3 regions of the Brevibacillus sp. 7WMA2 genome follow, and region 1 is predicted to be linked to each of the others. Evidence: riboswitches for the same ligand, from Rfam matches in the RefSeq annotation. Region 1 holds a riboswitch; each other region holds the start of a gene.
What was found. Region 1 has a riboswitch for cobalamin ahead of GOP56_RS05595 (FecCD family ABC transporter permease). Riboswitches for the same ligand answer to the same signal wherever they lie in the genome.
Positions count from the first base shown of each region.

Region 2: it holds a riboswitch for cobalamin, as region 1 does, so the genes downstream of both, nikA (nickel ABC transporter substrate-binding protein) here and GOP56_RS05595 (FecCD family ABC transporter permease) in region 1, are expected to answer to the same signal.
Region 3: it holds a riboswitch for cobalamin, as region 1 does, so the genes downstream of both, metE (5-methyltetrahydropteroyltriglutamate--homocysteine S-methyltransferase) here and GOP56_RS05595 (FecCD family ABC transporter permease) in region 1, are expected to answer to the same signal.

Region 1 is NZ_CP048799.1:1,533,508-1,539,071, forward strand. Features, by position in the region: gene GOP56_RS05585 (ABC transporter substrate-binding protein) at 52-1,077, opposite strand; gene GOP56_RS05590 (ABC transporter ATP-binding protein) at 1,103-1,906, opposite strand; gene GOP56_RS05595 (FecCD family ABC transporter permease) at 1,908-3,005, opposite strand; cobalamin riboswitch at 3,255-3,452, opposite strand; gene GOP56_RS05600 (DUF421 domain-containing protein) at 3,852-4,712, opposite strand; gene spoVAC (stage V sporulation protein AC) at 4,853-5,332, shown strand; gene spoVAD (stage V sporulation protein AD) at 5,334-5,564, shown strand, end outside.
Region 2 is NZ_CP048799.1:1,846,760-1,852,323, reverse strand. Features, by position in the region: gene GOP56_RS06875 (flagellin N-terminal helical domain-containing protein) at 1-181, shown strand, start outside; gene GOP56_RS06870 (MarR family winged helix-turn-helix transcriptional regulator) at 903-1,394, shown strand; gene GOP56_RS06865 (DoxX family protein) at 1,501-1,887, shown strand; gene GOP56_RS06860 (nitroreductase family protein) at 2,137-2,760, shown strand; cobalamin riboswitch at 3,037-3,225, shown strand; gene nikA (nickel ABC transporter substrate-binding protein) at 3,383-5,014, shown strand; gene nikB (nickel ABC transporter permease) at 5,050-5,564, shown strand, end outside.
Region 3 is NZ_CP048799.1:1,245,780-1,251,343, reverse strand. Features, by position in the region: gene GOP56_RS04825 (ABC transporter substrate-binding protein) at 1-694, opposite strand, end outside; gene GOP56_RS04820 (manganese catalase family protein) at 932-1,501, opposite strand; gene GOP56_RS04815 (spore coat protein CotJB) at 1,518-1,799, opposite strand; gene GOP56_RS04810 (spore coat associated protein CotJA) at 1,802-2,017, opposite strand; cobalamin riboswitch at 2,296-2,492, shown strand; gene metE (5-methyltetrahydropteroyltriglutamate--homocysteine S-methyltransferase) at 2,658-4,952, shown strand.

The DNA.
Region 1 (5,564 bases):
TCCATATCCCAGCATATGCCTTCTGTAAAAGCTACCTTATGAAATCTTCTATTAGAACTTCTCTGGATAAAATCCTTTTGCAAGTATTTCTACCGCTCGTACATTTCGAACACCTTCAAATACATCGGAAAGTGGCAAGCTAACAAATCGCTTATTCTTAATAGCAGGGATATCGGAAAGTGCTTTGTTTTCTAGTAAATATTTGATCTTCTCTTCTGCACTTGGTTTATCATAATCATTAATTACAATTACATCGGGAGCTCGCTTTATGGCTTCTTCCCAGCTCACTTCACTCCAAGATTTTTCTAAATCACCAAAAACGTTTTGTCCGCCAGCCATTTCGATTAAACGCGTTTCTAAGGAATTTCCTGTTGTATACAAACCTGAATTAACACTATCAAAGACCAATACTTTGACTGGTTTTTCTATATTTCCTATCTTTTGTTGAATGGCCTGAATATCCGTTTTCATTTTAGCAACAATATCCTTAGCACGATCCTCTACATGCAGAATCTTGCCTAATTGCATCAAATCCTCATAAACCTCGTCGACTGTAGGGTGTTTAGATATCGTTCCTGTAATGGTATAAGCTGGGATACCCATTTTTTGCAGCTCCTCTATACTGCCAATTCCTTTTGCTGTAAATGCAGAGCTTCTGCCAATAACGAAGTCAGGCTCTACACTTAGAAAGACTTCTAAGGAAGGATATTGCTTAGACAAAAGCTTGATTTGATCATATTTTGCCTTATATTCGGGCAAGACTTCGTCGTCAGGATAAGCTGTACCGACCATTACGTCTTCAACACCTAATGCTAGTAGCATTTCGGTCACATGCTGATTCATACTCACTACTCGCTTCGGTGCTTGTTCAAAGGTTAACGTATGCTCTCCATTTTTAATTTGAATCTTCTCAGCTACTGGCTGTGAATTAGTAGAAGCTGCCTGAGGAGTCGTCCCATTTCCACAGCCACTTACTAGTAATGAAAGACCGGCAAAGATTGTAATCATCATCTTTTGACCTTTATACAAAAGGCCTTGCTTCTTGGTAGTGGAGCTTTGCATAGTATATTTGTTCATCTTGTTTTCCTACCTTTTCCTTTATTCAACAAATAACCTGATCTGGGATCATATAATGAATGTTCACTCTTCCTGTAACTGGATGAACGGTTACTTCTGTTTGAATCTTGTACACTCGTTCTAAAATTTCAGGCCGAAGAACTTCCTGTGGAGTTCCAGAGCAAACGATAACTCCTTTTTCTAGCATATAAAGACGATCACAGAACATAGCGGCCAAATTTAAATCATGTAAGGCGGCCAGTACGCTTTTCTGCTGTTGTTTCAGTAATTTGAGCATCCCTAATTGATGATGGATGTCCAAATGATTAGTCGGTTCATCCAGCAGTAACAGATCGGTCTCTTGTACAATTGCTCTTGCTAATAAGACGCGCTGCTTTTCTCCCCCAGATAAACTCAGATAACTCCGATCACCCATGTTCTGTAGGCCAACTTGAGCTAGAGCTTGCTCTACTAACGCTAAATCATGCTTATTCTCCTGCTCCCACATACTCTTGTGTGGAGAACGTCCCATCAGTACAAGCTCGTATACACTAAAATCAAATTGAATCTGCGTTTCTTGAACCACTGCACTTAGTTCTTTTGCTAATTGCTTCTGTTGGTATTGACCAAGCTCTCTTTCCAGTAAATAGATACTGCCTGTAGTGGGTAATAGAGTCCGATATACCTGCTTAAGGAGAGTAGATTTACCACTACCATTCGGGCCAAGCAAGCCCACGAATTCTCCTTTTTGTACGTGTAAATCTATATCCTGCAAGATACATGTCCCTTGGATCTCATATCCAACTTGTTTTAACTCAACATGCTTGTCTACGTCCAATTTTGTGGGCACATTAGCTTCCTCCAAACGTATACGCCCGACGACGTAGCATCCAGATAAAAAATGGACCGCCGCAAAGCGCTGTGACTATTCCTATCGGCAATTCTTCAGGGGCAATGATTAGTCTAGCTAATACATCCGCCCAGATCATAAAAATCGCTCCACCACAGGCACAAAGTGGGATTAGTCTCCTATGATCAGAACCCACCCACAAGCGAAAGATATGGGGTAACATTAAACCAACAAAGCCAATGCTACCGCTTACAGCAACCAGTAAGCCTGTAACGAGAGAAATCGTAATCAGTAGAATCTTACGCATATTTTCTGGATGTAGACCAAGTAGCGTAGAGGTTTCTTCCCCTAAGATCAACAAATTTAGATTGCGTGCATTTACCCATAAAAATATAAAGAAAGCAAGTACTGCAATCGTTGGCAATACAAGTGACTCCCACTTGGCACGAGTGAAGCTTCCCATCATCCAGTACAGCACACTTGAAAGGCTTTCCGCTCTTGGTGCCAGCATAATAAAAAAACTAGTAAGCGCTGACAACATAATAGACACAGCTATTCCAGCTAACAACAGACGTATTAGCTGCACCCTTCCGCCTACCAAAGACAAAAGAAACACCAATATAACGGAAGCCAAAGCACCTAAAAAGGCCGCTAAAGAAAGCGCATACGAACCAAATACTCCCAAACTACCAAATAACAGCACTGCTGTTGCTCCCACCGATGCCCCTGATGATACGCCTAAGATATATGGATCAGCTAAAGGATTACGAATCAATGCCTGAATGGCTATCCCAACAATAGACAGCCCGGCACCTACAACCGCAGATAATAAAACACGTGGCAGTCGAATATCCCAAACAATATGCATCTGCGCGTTAGACACGTCTGTCCCTACCCATTGTTGTACAAAAGGAACATGTGAGCCTATGACCTTCCAAACGATAACTGGGTCTATTTGTACTGGTCCCAGCATGATTGCAACCGTCAGCGATAAAAATAATACCACGCCGCTTCCCATCAATTTCGCTATCCAATTTTTTGTATATTGCGTACCGATGCTGTTTACTGACCTTGGGGCTGTCGTGGCGGTTTGTTGCATGCTTCTCCCCCCTATGTAAAACAAAGTAACGAAATGAAATTACTAACTCGGTGATCACCCAAGCTTCAAGTGCAGGTGGCACCGTAATTGGACCTCTACGCCCCGCTAACATGTTATTCCTTAAAGATTCGCACAAAAAAGCATCCGTTCCAAAAGGAGACAGATGCTTGGGTTTTTGGACATATCAATTCCTATAGGTGTATGTACACTATCATCATACGACCTACCCAAACACCTGCCCATCCTCGTGGGAGTGTTGCATCTTACGGCAGGTCTCCTGGCTCATGAATCCTCGCAAGCATCCTCCCTTCCCATTCTCTGCAAAAGCGAACAGTGGTGTATCGGATGTTGCTCCTCATTTACAGTGGCGGGACCGCATCGGATTTTCACCGAACTTCCCTTTTAAGTCTGATCCTGAAATCAAACACCGTAACATGGCTATAAATCAGTTGTAATTGTTTGTGAGTGTAACACGATTTGGTGGAACATGGCAAGGTAATGGTGAATTTGTGATAGGTTTGTAAGAACTTTGTAAAATATTTACGTAATGTTTGTAGTTTAGTAGTAATCGGTCCAGTTGTTTGTTCACATAATGTTAATTATGTTATTTAATTTATACCAAAATTTCTTTCTTTCTCATTTTATGCACTCTTCGTTTCTATCTTTCCATGAATGTAATAGAAAGGCAAAAAAGCTATCCAATTAAGGATAGCTTACCTTCCCAATCAAATTTCCCCCTGCCATTACCAAGTTCCTGTCATGTAGCCTAAGCATTAGCCTCTTGATAATTTTAGTAACTTGTCTGGACAAGGTTTCTATTATAAAGGCTTCTGTATCGATCTCTTGTTAGCTCTGTAAAAAAGGTTTTACCTCTTCTATTATTTTTTTTAAGCTTTGAGCCCCCTTTTCATATTCCTTTTTAGCCATGTTATTTTTTGTTTCAAGTGAAAAAGTCTCCAAATCTGCTTGGCATTTTTTCAACGTAGACAACGTCAATGGTTTTTCCTGAGGGACTGGTACAGTAATCTGGTCATCATATAAATCTACATTCAATTGCCCATAACTGTCTACTTGTCCTATATAAACGTTTTCCAATGGTATTCCCATCTTATTGAGAGTTGTGTGGAGCCATCTTTTCGACAATCCTGTGGTTGCTAAAGGCCCTAACATGACATTCCCATCCAAAATGACCGTCTGAGGCTCTCGGCTTGGAGCTCCTTGGATATTCAGATCTTTGGCAGTAAGCGGTTGATTTTCTTTTTTGAGCAGGACACTAATCTGACCATTCTGCTCTAATAGCGCATACTCAACATCTGCAATCGAGAATACATCTTTTAGGCGCAATTGTTCTAACAATTCCTCACCTGTATAATTCTCTTTCTTGAGATTGTCCTCCATAATTTTTCCATCTTTGATCAGTACACGAGCATTTCCTTCAACTATATCGCTCACTGTCTTACTTTTGACCGATAGATAACTGAAAAGAAATGGAATAAGGGCCCAAATGATCATGCTAACGAATCCGTTCAAAAACCTGTCATCGACGTCAGCTGAAATGAATCCCGCAATGGAGCCAATCGTAACACCTACAATATATTCAAAAAAAGTGGCTTGGGCAATTTGGCGTTTTCCCATTAAACGGGTTAAGAACAATAAAGTAAAAAGCGTAACGATTGATCTAAAAACAATCTCCCAGAATTCAGGCATAAATATCCTCCCTAGTAACATCTAATCCTTCTATGTATTTAGATTGTGTTACTTTGTTGATTTTTATATATAAAAGTAAGGTATAAAAACTGGCTTTGTATTCCAAATTAACTTTGACTACATCAATAAAGGAGTTAACAATGGCTACAAAAAACAGTAAATTAACCGCAACTCAAATCGAATATCAAGCCTTTGCAAAAGCGTTAGAACCTCCACGACCTGTGCTTAAAAATACCATTCGGGCTTTTTGGGTTGGTGGTTTGATTTGTTTATTTGGACAATTTATTCAAACCTTTTTCATTCACTTTTTTCACTTTGATGAAAAAAGCGCTGGAAACCCAACCTCTGCTGTCCTAATCGCCATTTCTGTTCTCCTAACTGGTTTTGGCGTTTACGACAAGATTGCACAATTTGGAGGTGCGGGAACCGCTGTGCCTGTTACCGGTTTTGCCAATTCGATTGCTTCAGCAGCTATTGAACACAAAAGTGAAGGATATGTACTTGGTGTGGGCGGCAACATGTTTAAATTAGCAGGCTCAGTTATCGTTTTTGGTGTAGTTGCCGCATTTTTCATCGCGTTAATAAAATGGTTTTTTACTTTTGCGGTAGGAGGATCTTGAGATGTTAAAGGGACATCAATCATGGATTTTTCCAAGCAAACCAACGATTTTATCCACGGCAACAGTTGGTGGGCCTTTTGAAGCACAAGGAAAAATTGCGAATGATTTTGATATTCTTCATAGTGATACCTGGCTGGAGCAAGACAGCTTTGAAAAGGCTGAAAAAATGATGATGGAAGAAGCTTTTGACCTCGCTGTCAAACGAGCTAGCTTGCAAAAAGGAGATATCAAT
Region 2 (5,564 bases), 310 kb from region 1:
AATTAACAACTTGGGAGCAACTGCTGAGAACTTGACAGCTGCTGAATCTCGTATCCGTGACGTTGATATGGCAAAAGAAATGATGGACTTCACGAAAAACAACATTCTTACTCAAGCAGCTCAAGCAATGCTTGCACAAGCTAACCAACAGCCTCAAGGCGTACTTCAATTACTTCGTTAATCTAACGATGATAATGATAAGAGGAGACCTAACGATTCAGTTAGGTCTTTTCTTTTTGTAAATGGGTGCCTTAAATGATCCAAAGCATACGGGATTCATTTACTATCAAAATACTTTCTACCGTGAACAAGATAATCTTGTAAGCAGTACTTATTACCATCTAAAAGAGTTTAGCGATGTTGTAACAGAGAATGACTATATAAAAAGAACAAAAGAACAAAAGAACAAAAGAACAAAAGAACAAAAGAACAAAAGAACAAAAGAACAAAAGAACTAGGGGAGCTGGAAGACTGGCATTGCTTTTCCTCGCTTGTGGCATTGCCGAGGGTAAGGACACACCTTCTGCTCTTTACTTATGAAGAGCAAGCCATTGCTATGGGCTGAAGAGATACTAGCACTGTGCGATTCAGAAAAGGATTTAAAACCATTATATAGGCTAATGTATGGCCTAAAAAAAGAGGAGATTCTTGTCCAAAAGCTGTTTGTAACCAAAGCTGATAAGGCTTCCAGTTAGTAAAATTTGATTGTGTAGTAATGCAGATATAACCAGATTCAGCCGCCACATTGTTGATTTTCATATTTTTTTAGTTTACTAGTTGACAGCATAAAAAAAATAGGGTATGCTTCATATATCTCAAATTTAAGATATTAAAAAGTGAGACATGTTGAATTATTTTTTGTAAAAGGTAAGATAAAATAATAAAGGAAAGGAGAGAAGAAAATGCAGGACAAACAGGGAAAGCAAACGGACATGATTACGGATGTTAATAAAGCTCAAGAGCAATCTCTCCATTTGTTCGTTGTCTTATCTCGCGCCTTTAACTGGACGTCTGCTCATGTTCAGAAGGATATTCGAGAATATGGATTAAATCCGACTGAATTTGGTGTGCTAGAATTGTTATTTCACAAAGGCAGGCAGCCTCTACAGCAAATTGGAGATAAGATTTTAATCTCTAGCGGAAATATTACTTATGTGGTTGATAAGCTAGAAAAAAAAGGTTATTTGCTTCGTAAGCCCTGTCCGAATGATCGACGCGTGATCTATGCGGAATTAACACAAGCAGGAGAGCAATTTCTCCAAGAGATTTTTCCAAAGCATCGAGAAAAGCTAGCAGAAGCAATGAGTGGACTGTCTCCTGAAGAAAAAGAGATTACCATCACCTTGTTAAAAAAGCTAGGGAAGTCAGCCGAAATGAATTTTGTAGATAAGTAGCTGAAAACAGATGCGATAATAAAAAGAAGCATATTATCCATCTTTCTCATATATCTTTAATTGAAGATACTTAAAACAAAACATATTCCTGAGGAGGAAAAAGAAAATGAATGCAGGACTTTTACTTATTCGATTAGTTGTGGGACTTTTATTTATTGGTCATGGTACACAGAAATTATTTGGATGGTTTGGTGGGCATGGCTTAAAGGGAACAGCGGGTTGGTTAGAATCAATCGGTATGAAACCCGGCTTGTTAATGGCTTTCATGGCAGGAGCCAGTGAAATTGTTGGAGGATTGCTCTTTGCATCTGGTGTGTTTACTTGGGTAGGTGGAGCATTAATCGCTGTTACTATGCTGATCGCTATCTTTACTGTACATGGAAAAAATGGATTGTGGATTACTCAGAACGGTATGGAATACAATCTGGTATTGCTAGCGGTAGCTATCGGCGTTGCGTTGATTGGTCCAGGTGCATATGTTTTATTTGCATAAGTTTTGCCTAAGGACGGACCTGAAAAGAAAGGTATCCAGATTCACGTACTCTATTGTATGATAATGAGGGATAACGTAAAACAATGCCGCTATTTTATAGGTCTAAATAAGTGTGATTAGAAAAGAACTGACAAAGAAAAGCAGAATGAATTCGGTACAAAAAACAAGGGGAGCGAGTAAGTGTAGAGAAAACGCTCTTTCTCCTCCCCTGTAACAATTTCGATACATACATGAAATGAGGGAGTTTACATGAGTGAATTTACAAGCCTAGTGAAAAGTCGACGTTCCGCAAATAATTTCATGGAAGGGGTAGAAATTACCCGACCCGAGCTTGAAGAGATCTTTACTTTGGCTAAATATGCTCCTTCTGCTTTTAATCTTCAGCATACACATTATCTTGTCGTAACGGATCCAGTCTTGAAAGAAAAAATTTATGAATCCTGCAAGCAGTATAAGGTGCATTCAGCTTCAGCGGTCATTTTGGTGTTGGGCAATCGTTACGCTTATCAAGCGGTGGAAAAAATAAACGAGGGAATGCATCATCTCGGAATTTTGAGCAAACAAGAGCTAGATCGTACCGTTGAGACTGTTACAGGGATATATGAGGGTAAGGGTGAATCCTTTATGAAGGAAGATGCCATTCGTAATGCAAGCCTTTCTGCGATGCTATTCATGCTATCTGCGAAAGATAAAGGCTGGGATACGTGTCCGATGATTGGATTTGATCCAGGTGCTATTAAGGAAATTTTAGAAATTCCTGATGGATATGAAACAGTCATGATGATTACTATCGGAAAAGAAAAGCTCTCAAGCCAACGTCCACGCGGCTATCGTAAGCCGAACGGAGAGTTTGTAAGCTACAATGGTATGTGATTTCTATGAAAACATTGCTAAAGCTGTTAATGGGACATGCTGTGGCAATGTTTTTTTACTGTAGAGGAATTGGCGCTTTTTATATATGAGCCTGATCCTAGATGCATCCTCTTAAGCCTTTCTGGACAAAAGTGTTCCATCTTATGAGCAGAATTAAAGAAGGGCTTTAATTTCATATAGCGTAAACTTGGAATAACGAATATAATTTGTTCTAGGTAAACTTTTTGTCCTACTTTCAAAATAAGGATATAAAGTGAATATTTCCAAGGAAAAACTACATATGGTAATGGAATAGGTGTATTTGTTTCATAACGGATACTTAAAAGAGAAGCCGGTGTAAATCCGGCACGGTCCCGCCGCTGTAAGGGGGAGTCTTATGCAAATATGTCACTGGATCATATCTGGGAAGACGCATGGAGATGATGAACCCAAGTCAGAAGACCTGCCTATTCTAGAAATGCTGTTAGACCTACGGGGAGATAGGGAGGTGTTTTGAATGCTAAAAGACCGATGTGATGTGTTCATAAACGATAGGCATTTCTGACCTTTTTAATCTGGTTGGTAATGTTTTTTTGTGTTTTAACATTTTTAGAATAATTAAATTATATAAAAGGTGATAAAAATGTATTTGAAACGGTCTGCATTTATTACTTCTTTTGTTGGACTAGTAGCGCTGCTAACAATCATTATCGCTGGCTGTGGTAACACAACAAAAGAAGGAGAAAATAGAGCAACTCAAGATAGTTCAAAAGTTCTTACGTTTTCCTGGTCTGGAGATATCGGAGACGTAAATCCTCATACCTATTTTCCGAATCAATGGTTCTCACAAGCTATGGTATATGAATCTCTCGTTTACTACGGTGAAGGCGGGGAGCTTAAACCGTGGCTGGCCCAAAGCTGGGATGTATCGAAGGATGGAAAAGAATACGTGTTTCATCTAAGAAAAGATGTTACATTTTCGGATGGATCGCCGTTTAATGCTACAATCGTGAAGAAAAATTTCGATACGGTTTTAGCTAATGCTCCCCAACATGAATGGATGGAATTAATAAATCAAATTAAAAGTACTGAGGTAGTGGACGATTTTACGTTTAAATTAATTTTGAACAAGCCATATTACCCTACTCTTCAGGAGCTTACGTACATCAGACCTTTACGATTTGTAGGAGAAGCTGCCTTTCCTGATAGCCAAAACACATTTAAAGACGGGCTCAAGTCACAGATTGGGACAGGTCCATGGGTACTAAGCGAATATAAGAAAAATGAAAGGGCTGTCTTTACAAGAAACGAGAAGTATTGGGGCGAGAAACCGAAAGTCGATAAGGTGATTGTTAAAGTCATACCTGACGGTGAATCGAGAGTTCTCGCTTTTGAGAAGAAGGACATTGATTTGATTTTTGGGAACGGAGTCATAAGCCAGGATTCGTTCCGGTTTCTGAAGGAATCGGGAAAATATGAAACCAAATTATCAGAACCTACGGCTACAAGGGCGTTACTCTTTAATACGAACAGAGAAGCTCTTAAAGAGCGTAACTTACGTCTAGCTATCCAGCATGCCTTTGATAAGCAGGCTGTCATCGATCATATCTTTTACGGCACAGAAAGAAAAGCTGATACGTTATTTGCACCTACCATTCCATATACGAAGATTGATGTAAAACCGTATGAACACGATGAAGAAAAAGCAAAACAATTGTTGGATGAAGCGGGCTGGAAACAAGTAAATGGCAAACCATTTCGAGAGAAGGCTGGAAAAACGCTACAATTGGAGCTAATGTTTATTAGCTCAGACAACATCCAGAAGGCGATTGCCGAATATACCCAAGGCGAGTTTAGAAAATTAGGGATAGATATGAAGCTGACAAGTAAGGAAGAAGAGGATTTTTGGGCCACAGCCAATGAAGGCAGCTTTGATTTATTATTTACGGCAAGCTGGGGTGTTCCGTTTGATCCACATTCCTACTTATCTGCTATCACAACACCTTCGGAAGGTGGCAGTCCGGATTACAAAGCTCTATCAGGGCTACCAGGCAAGAAAGAATTAGATAAAAAAATCAAGGAAGTATTAGTAAGTACAGACGAAGCACACAGAAAGATGCTTTATACAGATATTTTAACAACATTGCACGAACAGGCTGCTTACTTACCAATATCTTATCAATCTAATATAGCGGTCTATCATAAAAATCTGAGCGGGGTTCATTTCTTGCCTCAAGAATACGAAGTTCCTTTCACTACCATTGATATGAAGTGAAGTGGGGTTATGTAAAAACGGCAAAGGAGTAGTAAATGGGTTGGTTTATTGTTAAACGTCTCACAAGTTTACTGCCAATATTATTGGGAATTTCTCTGATCACTTTTATTCTGCTCCACTTAACCCCTGGGGATCCGGCCGTAGCTTACTTGAGGGCGTCACATATTCCTCCAACAGATGAGGCAGTGGCTTCCCTTCGAGCAGAGCTAGGGCTGGACAAGCCCCTGTATATCCAGTATGTAAATTGGTTAGGAAAAGTGGTTCAATTGGATTTAGGGGTTTCTTATGTGTCGAAGAAATCTATATGGGATGAAATTATTCTCCATTTCTCCCCAACGCTGCAACTTGCATGTGCTTCATTACTCCTGATTGTTTTTATTAGTTTACCTTTAGGAATGATTTCTGCCCTTTACAAGGGAAAATTAATTGATCAGGTTAGCAGGATGCTTGCCTTTGTAAGCGTCTCGATGCCTGCTTTTTGGCTCGGATTTCTATTCATCTATTTTTTATCGGTAAAGTTAGATTTATTTCCCGTATTGGGAAGAGGAAC
Region 3 (5,564 bases), 290 kb from region 1:
AGCCTTTTCCATAATAAGCTTTGGACAGCACGTGACCACCAAGCAGAAGAAGAGATCGAGCGTTTACTTTCTCAGTGGTTATCTTTATTGTCTGTGGGTCGATGACTGTAATTCCCTCAATGGTTTTTGCTTTTCCTTCTTTATAAGCTTTGCCGCCCTTAATGTGTGCTTCGGCGATTTCTGTTTCTCCGTCATACGTTTTATCATGCAAAAGGGTGAGGGTGAAGGCGACATCATCAGCAGTCAAGGGATCTCCATTGCTAAATTTTACATTTTTACGTAGATGGAAGGTGTACGTAAGCTGATCATCGGAAATATCCCATTTTTCTGCCAATTTAGGAACTGGTTTGCCACTCTTATCAATATCAACCAGTGGAGAAAACATCACGGAGGTAACGTTACCGTCATAACCATTGTGATAAAAATATGGATTGAAAACCCCACCTGGTTCAGTTAAAGCTACTACAACCGTATCTTTTCGATTTTTCGCCGATTGAGGCGATTTCGATTTGTCAGTAGCAGCGATAACAGCATCTCCTGCGTTCTGTACCCGTAGTGTTTGAGCCTGAGTATCTGCCTGACCATCGGCTGGAGTATTAGAGGTGGATGGAGCTGCTCCTTCGCTACTGCAACCGACTAATAAGGAAGCTCCTAATAGAAATGTGAAGAATGAATGTATAAAAGCTCTTCTCATGATGCTCCTCCTTATAAATGGGAAAATGTAGACTCATTATATTCTTATAATTCCGATCTGTAAAGTATGAATTAATCGTATTTCTACAATTCCCACTTGAAAAGCTTTTTGACATAAGGCTGGACATGAGCGTAGAGGAAAATAGCGCGTAGAAAAAAACATTTGACCAAATCTCTTACTAGAAATTTGGTCAATTAGCCTTTCATATTCACTTGTAGTGTCTAATTCGTTACGTAGTTAGAAAATCTTCTTCTGTTCCCGATCTGCTTTTAGAATTTCCACTGCTTCACGGAACCGTTGAGAATGTACAATTTCACGTTCACGAAGGAAAGAAAGGCTATCGATTAAATCGACATCATCAGTCATATTAATCAACCATTGATAAGTAGCCCGTGCCTTTTCTTCGGCAGCAATATCCTCATACAAGTCTGCAATAGGATCACCTTTTGCTTGAAAATATGTAGCTGTGAAAGGCACACCGGCCGCATCATGAAAAAACAAAGCCTTATCATGGCTTGCGTAATGTGCGCCAAGACCAGCTTCCTCTAGCTGTTCAGGAGTAGCGTCCTTCGTTAGCTTATATACCATTGTTGCAATCATTTCGAGATGGGCAAATTCTTCTGTGGAAATATCGTTTAAAAGACCAATGACCTTATCAGGAACCGTATAGCGCTGATTCATATAACGTAGCGCGGCCGCTAATTCTCCATCAGCTCCACCGTATTGTTCCATCAAGTACTTTGCCATTTTCGGGTCGCATTTGCTTACGCGAACAGGATACTGTAACTTTTTCTCATAAATCCACATTCAAAATTCCCCCTTTCTAGACCTGCCAAGGCCAAGGTACTTCGTTCCACGACCAAGGGTACTGTGAAAAGCTATTGCCAAAATTCATCAGAGGTCCGAATAAAGATTCATATTCGCGCTTTAGTGTCATACTTTGCTGAGCCATATCGTTGAATTGCCTAATAGCAGTCATATCAGTAGGATGTGTATCAAGATACAGGTTTAGCTCCACTAAAACAAAGTCGATCGCCTGAATTTGGTGAAGCAGCTCATAAAATTGTTGCTGGCGTTCATCCGTAGAAGTATCATGATCGCTCATTTTTATTTGCCTCCCTTGTACGGATTTTCATAAGGCGCATACAGAGCAGGCCAGAGGGTACCTAAGCAAAGAGCTTTGCATGGATCAAATTGCGGTAAATTCGGAGGTTGAAATCCTAAGTAAAGCTGTGGTGGTGTCTCATAAGTTACAATCCGTTGTGGCGGACAAGGATCACATGGACCGATGAAAGGAAAGTATGCCTTTCGATTTCGACTCATATGATTGCCTCCTTTCCTGTAGATGTCCTTATATGCTTATCAACTGGACAAGGAGAGTAGAACAGAAAACATAGGTAAAAAGAGAAGGAATCCCCCTTTTTTCGTGCAATTTGACAAAAAGGGCGGGCAAAATTCAGTTTGCCATGGAAGTGGCAGAAGTTTCCTGCGACAATAGGAAACTGAATTAAATAAAAATATGGAATTTTATGTGAAGTTATATTATGATAGCAAGCATACCTAGAATAAAGGGTAGGTATATATCTTGGTGATATGGATGAATTAAATATGTGGAAATAGGTTCTTTGAACTATGAGTGTCAAGGATGAAAAGGGAAGCACGGTGTAAATCCGTCACGGTCCCGCCACTGTAAAAGAGGAGTCAGTACAAAAAAACCACTGATCAACGAAGGATTGGGAAGGTATGTGCTGATGTGGATTCTTAAGTCAGGAGACCTGCCTATTTCAACAACACTGTGTGACCTACGGGAGATAGGGAGGTGTTAGATAGCTGTGGCAGTTGTACAAGTATATTCACTGCTTGTTCGGGCATCTCTAACCATCTTTTGAACGGGGAGAGATGCTTTTTTGTTTGAGTTGTGTTTTTTACTGAAAATATAACCTGTTTAGGAGGGCGAACAAGCATGAATAAAGGAATAAGTAGCAATTTAGGATATCCACGCATTGGGGAAAATCGCGAATGGAAAAAGGGATTAGAAGCATTTTGGGCCGGGACAATTGAAAAGAAGGAATTTCTTGCCCAAATGCAACAAAGCAGACTCCAGCACCTGCAAAAACAAAAGGAAATAGGGATTGATCTGATCCCGGTCAATGATTTCACTATGTATGATCACATGTTGGATATGGCTGTGATGTTTGGATATGTTCCAAAACGCTATGAATATGCTGGTGGGGTAGTACCTTTGTCCACCTATTTTGCAATGGCACGAGGAAATCAGCATGCAGTTGCTTGCGAAATGACCAAATGGTTTAATACCAATTATCACTACATCGTGCCGGAGTTTCAGGACATCAAACCCGTCCTGACCGAAAATAAACCGCTTCTTGCTTATAAAGAGGCGAAAGAGGAGCTAGGGATTAAAGGAAAACCTGTCATAATAGGACCGTATACCTTTATTAAGCTATCCAAAGGGTTCGATCGGCTCCAGATACCGGCGATTATCCTACAGCTTGTTCCTCTTTATGTGCAGGTTCTAACAGAATTAGCGCAGGAAGGCGTGGAATGGGTTCAGATGGATGAGCCCATTCTAGTAACATCATTATCCGAAGACGAAATGAAGACGATCTCCTACATCTATGAACAGCTTCATGAGGCTGTTCCACAACTACAAATCATGCTACAAACCTATTTTGGCTCCGTTACATTTTACAAAGAAGTGATTAAGCTACCTGTAGCAGGAATTGGATTAGATTTTGTCCATGATGCAGGACGCAGCCTTGAGCAGATCACAACAAATGGTTTCCCTCAGGATAAAGTACTTGGGGCGGGCATCATTGATGGTAGGAACATTTGGCGGGCAAATCTGACTCAAAAGACAAATCTTCTTGCTACAATCAAAGAGCATGTCGATGCATCCCGTATCTGGATTCAGCCATCTAGTAGTCTACTTCATGTTCCAATCAGTCTAAATCAAGAGACACAGCTTGATCCACTAGTTAAAGATTCATTGGCGTTTGCAGATGAAAAACTAATTGAAATCAAGCATATTACAGATTGGTTGCAGAACCGAGAGGAAAGCGTTAAAGAGATTTTTGCTGAGAATCAAACCATTTTAGAACGGGTAGCGAACTCTGTAGCTCGCAATCGCCCACATATACATGAGGCTGTTGCCAGCTTGCAATTAGATCAGATCGGCCGTGCATCTGATTATGAACAACGGCGAAAACAACAACAGCACCAATTACAGTTACCAATTCTCCCTACTACAACGATTGGTAGTTTTCCACAAACAACAGAAGTTCGTCAGGCGAGAAATAAATGGCGGAAGGGGGAATGGTCGGCAGAGAAATATGAGCAATTTTTGCAAGCAGAAATCCGGGAATGGATTGACATACAAGAGAAGGTTGGGCTTGATGTGTTGGTTCATGGGGAATTTGAACGGACAGATATGGTGGAATTTTTTGGCGAAAAACTAGGTGGATTCGCTTTTACTAAAAACGGATGGGTGCAATCCTATGGCTCACGTTGTGTAAAACCACCAGTTATTTACGGAGATGTAGAGTTTATTGAGCCGATGACAGTTAAGGAGAGTATCTATGCACAATCTCTTACAACGAAACCGGTCAAGGGAATGATTACAGGACCTGTCACAATTTTAAATTGGTCCTTTGTGCGTGACGATATTTCCAGACAGCAGGTAACCTATCAAATTGCACTCGCCTTACAAAAAGAAGTAGAGGCGTTAGAAGCTAGTGGGATCACGATGATTCAGGTTGATGAACCAGCACTACGTGAAGGGTTACCGTTAAAGAAAACGGAATGGGAAGCATATTTAGAATGGGCTGTAAAAGCCTTCCGCTTAACGACTTCTACTGTAAAAGACACGACCCAAATTCATACCCATATGTGCTACTGCGAGTTTCATGATTTTATCGATTCTATCAGCGAATTGGATGCAGATGTTATTTCAATAGAAACATCACGCAGCCATGGTGAGCTAATCCATGCTTTCCATAATCATTCCTATCTGAAAGGAATTGGTCTAGGTGTCTATGATATTCATAGTCCCCGCGTTCCAGCTGTAGAAGAAATGATAAAAATGATAGAGAATGCTCTACAGGTCCTTGAACCCAGACAATTTTGGATTAATCCCGATTGCGGTTTAAAAACAAGAGGGCGTAAGGAAACGATCGCTTCCTTAGAAAATATGGTGACTGCTACTCGATTAGTTCGTAACACCATAACAGCTATTCCCTAGGATTTACTAGAGTCGAAGGGGAGAAATGGATTTACCAGAAAAAAGAGTACGAGATTCAAAACATACCTTCACAGATCCTGTGTTTCCCCAATACGAATCATCACAATACAATACTGAAAATAAGTAAAGGACAGAGAAGATAAAGATCAAAAACAACCGGGTTAGTTGATTGGCAGCATTTCTACATGGGGTGATACCCTAAGCACTGAAATGCTGCCATTCTATTTTATATAAGGTTCTATAACGAAGATTCATGTGCTATAAGAAGGGAAACGATAGTTGTTTTCTTACACAAGGAACAATAGAAGAAAATGGATAGTTACAGACTCAGAAACTAGGGCAGCATGATGACAGTCAGAGTCTTTTCAATATTTGGTATGAGTGAAGATTCATCAGAAGTGTTCCAAGCAATAAAACCGTCAGGGCGTAGATTTAGCTCCATTCTAGTTATTTTTTGATCCCTAGGATACAATGTAAGCTGGAATTGTGGAAAATACAACCATTTTCTTCTAACATTTTGTTGGAGAGTAACGTCAACGTGTGAGTAGAGTAATAAAGGTATCAAGTTTACAAAAAAGAGCAAAAAATTTTTACCTACACTTCTAATTGAGA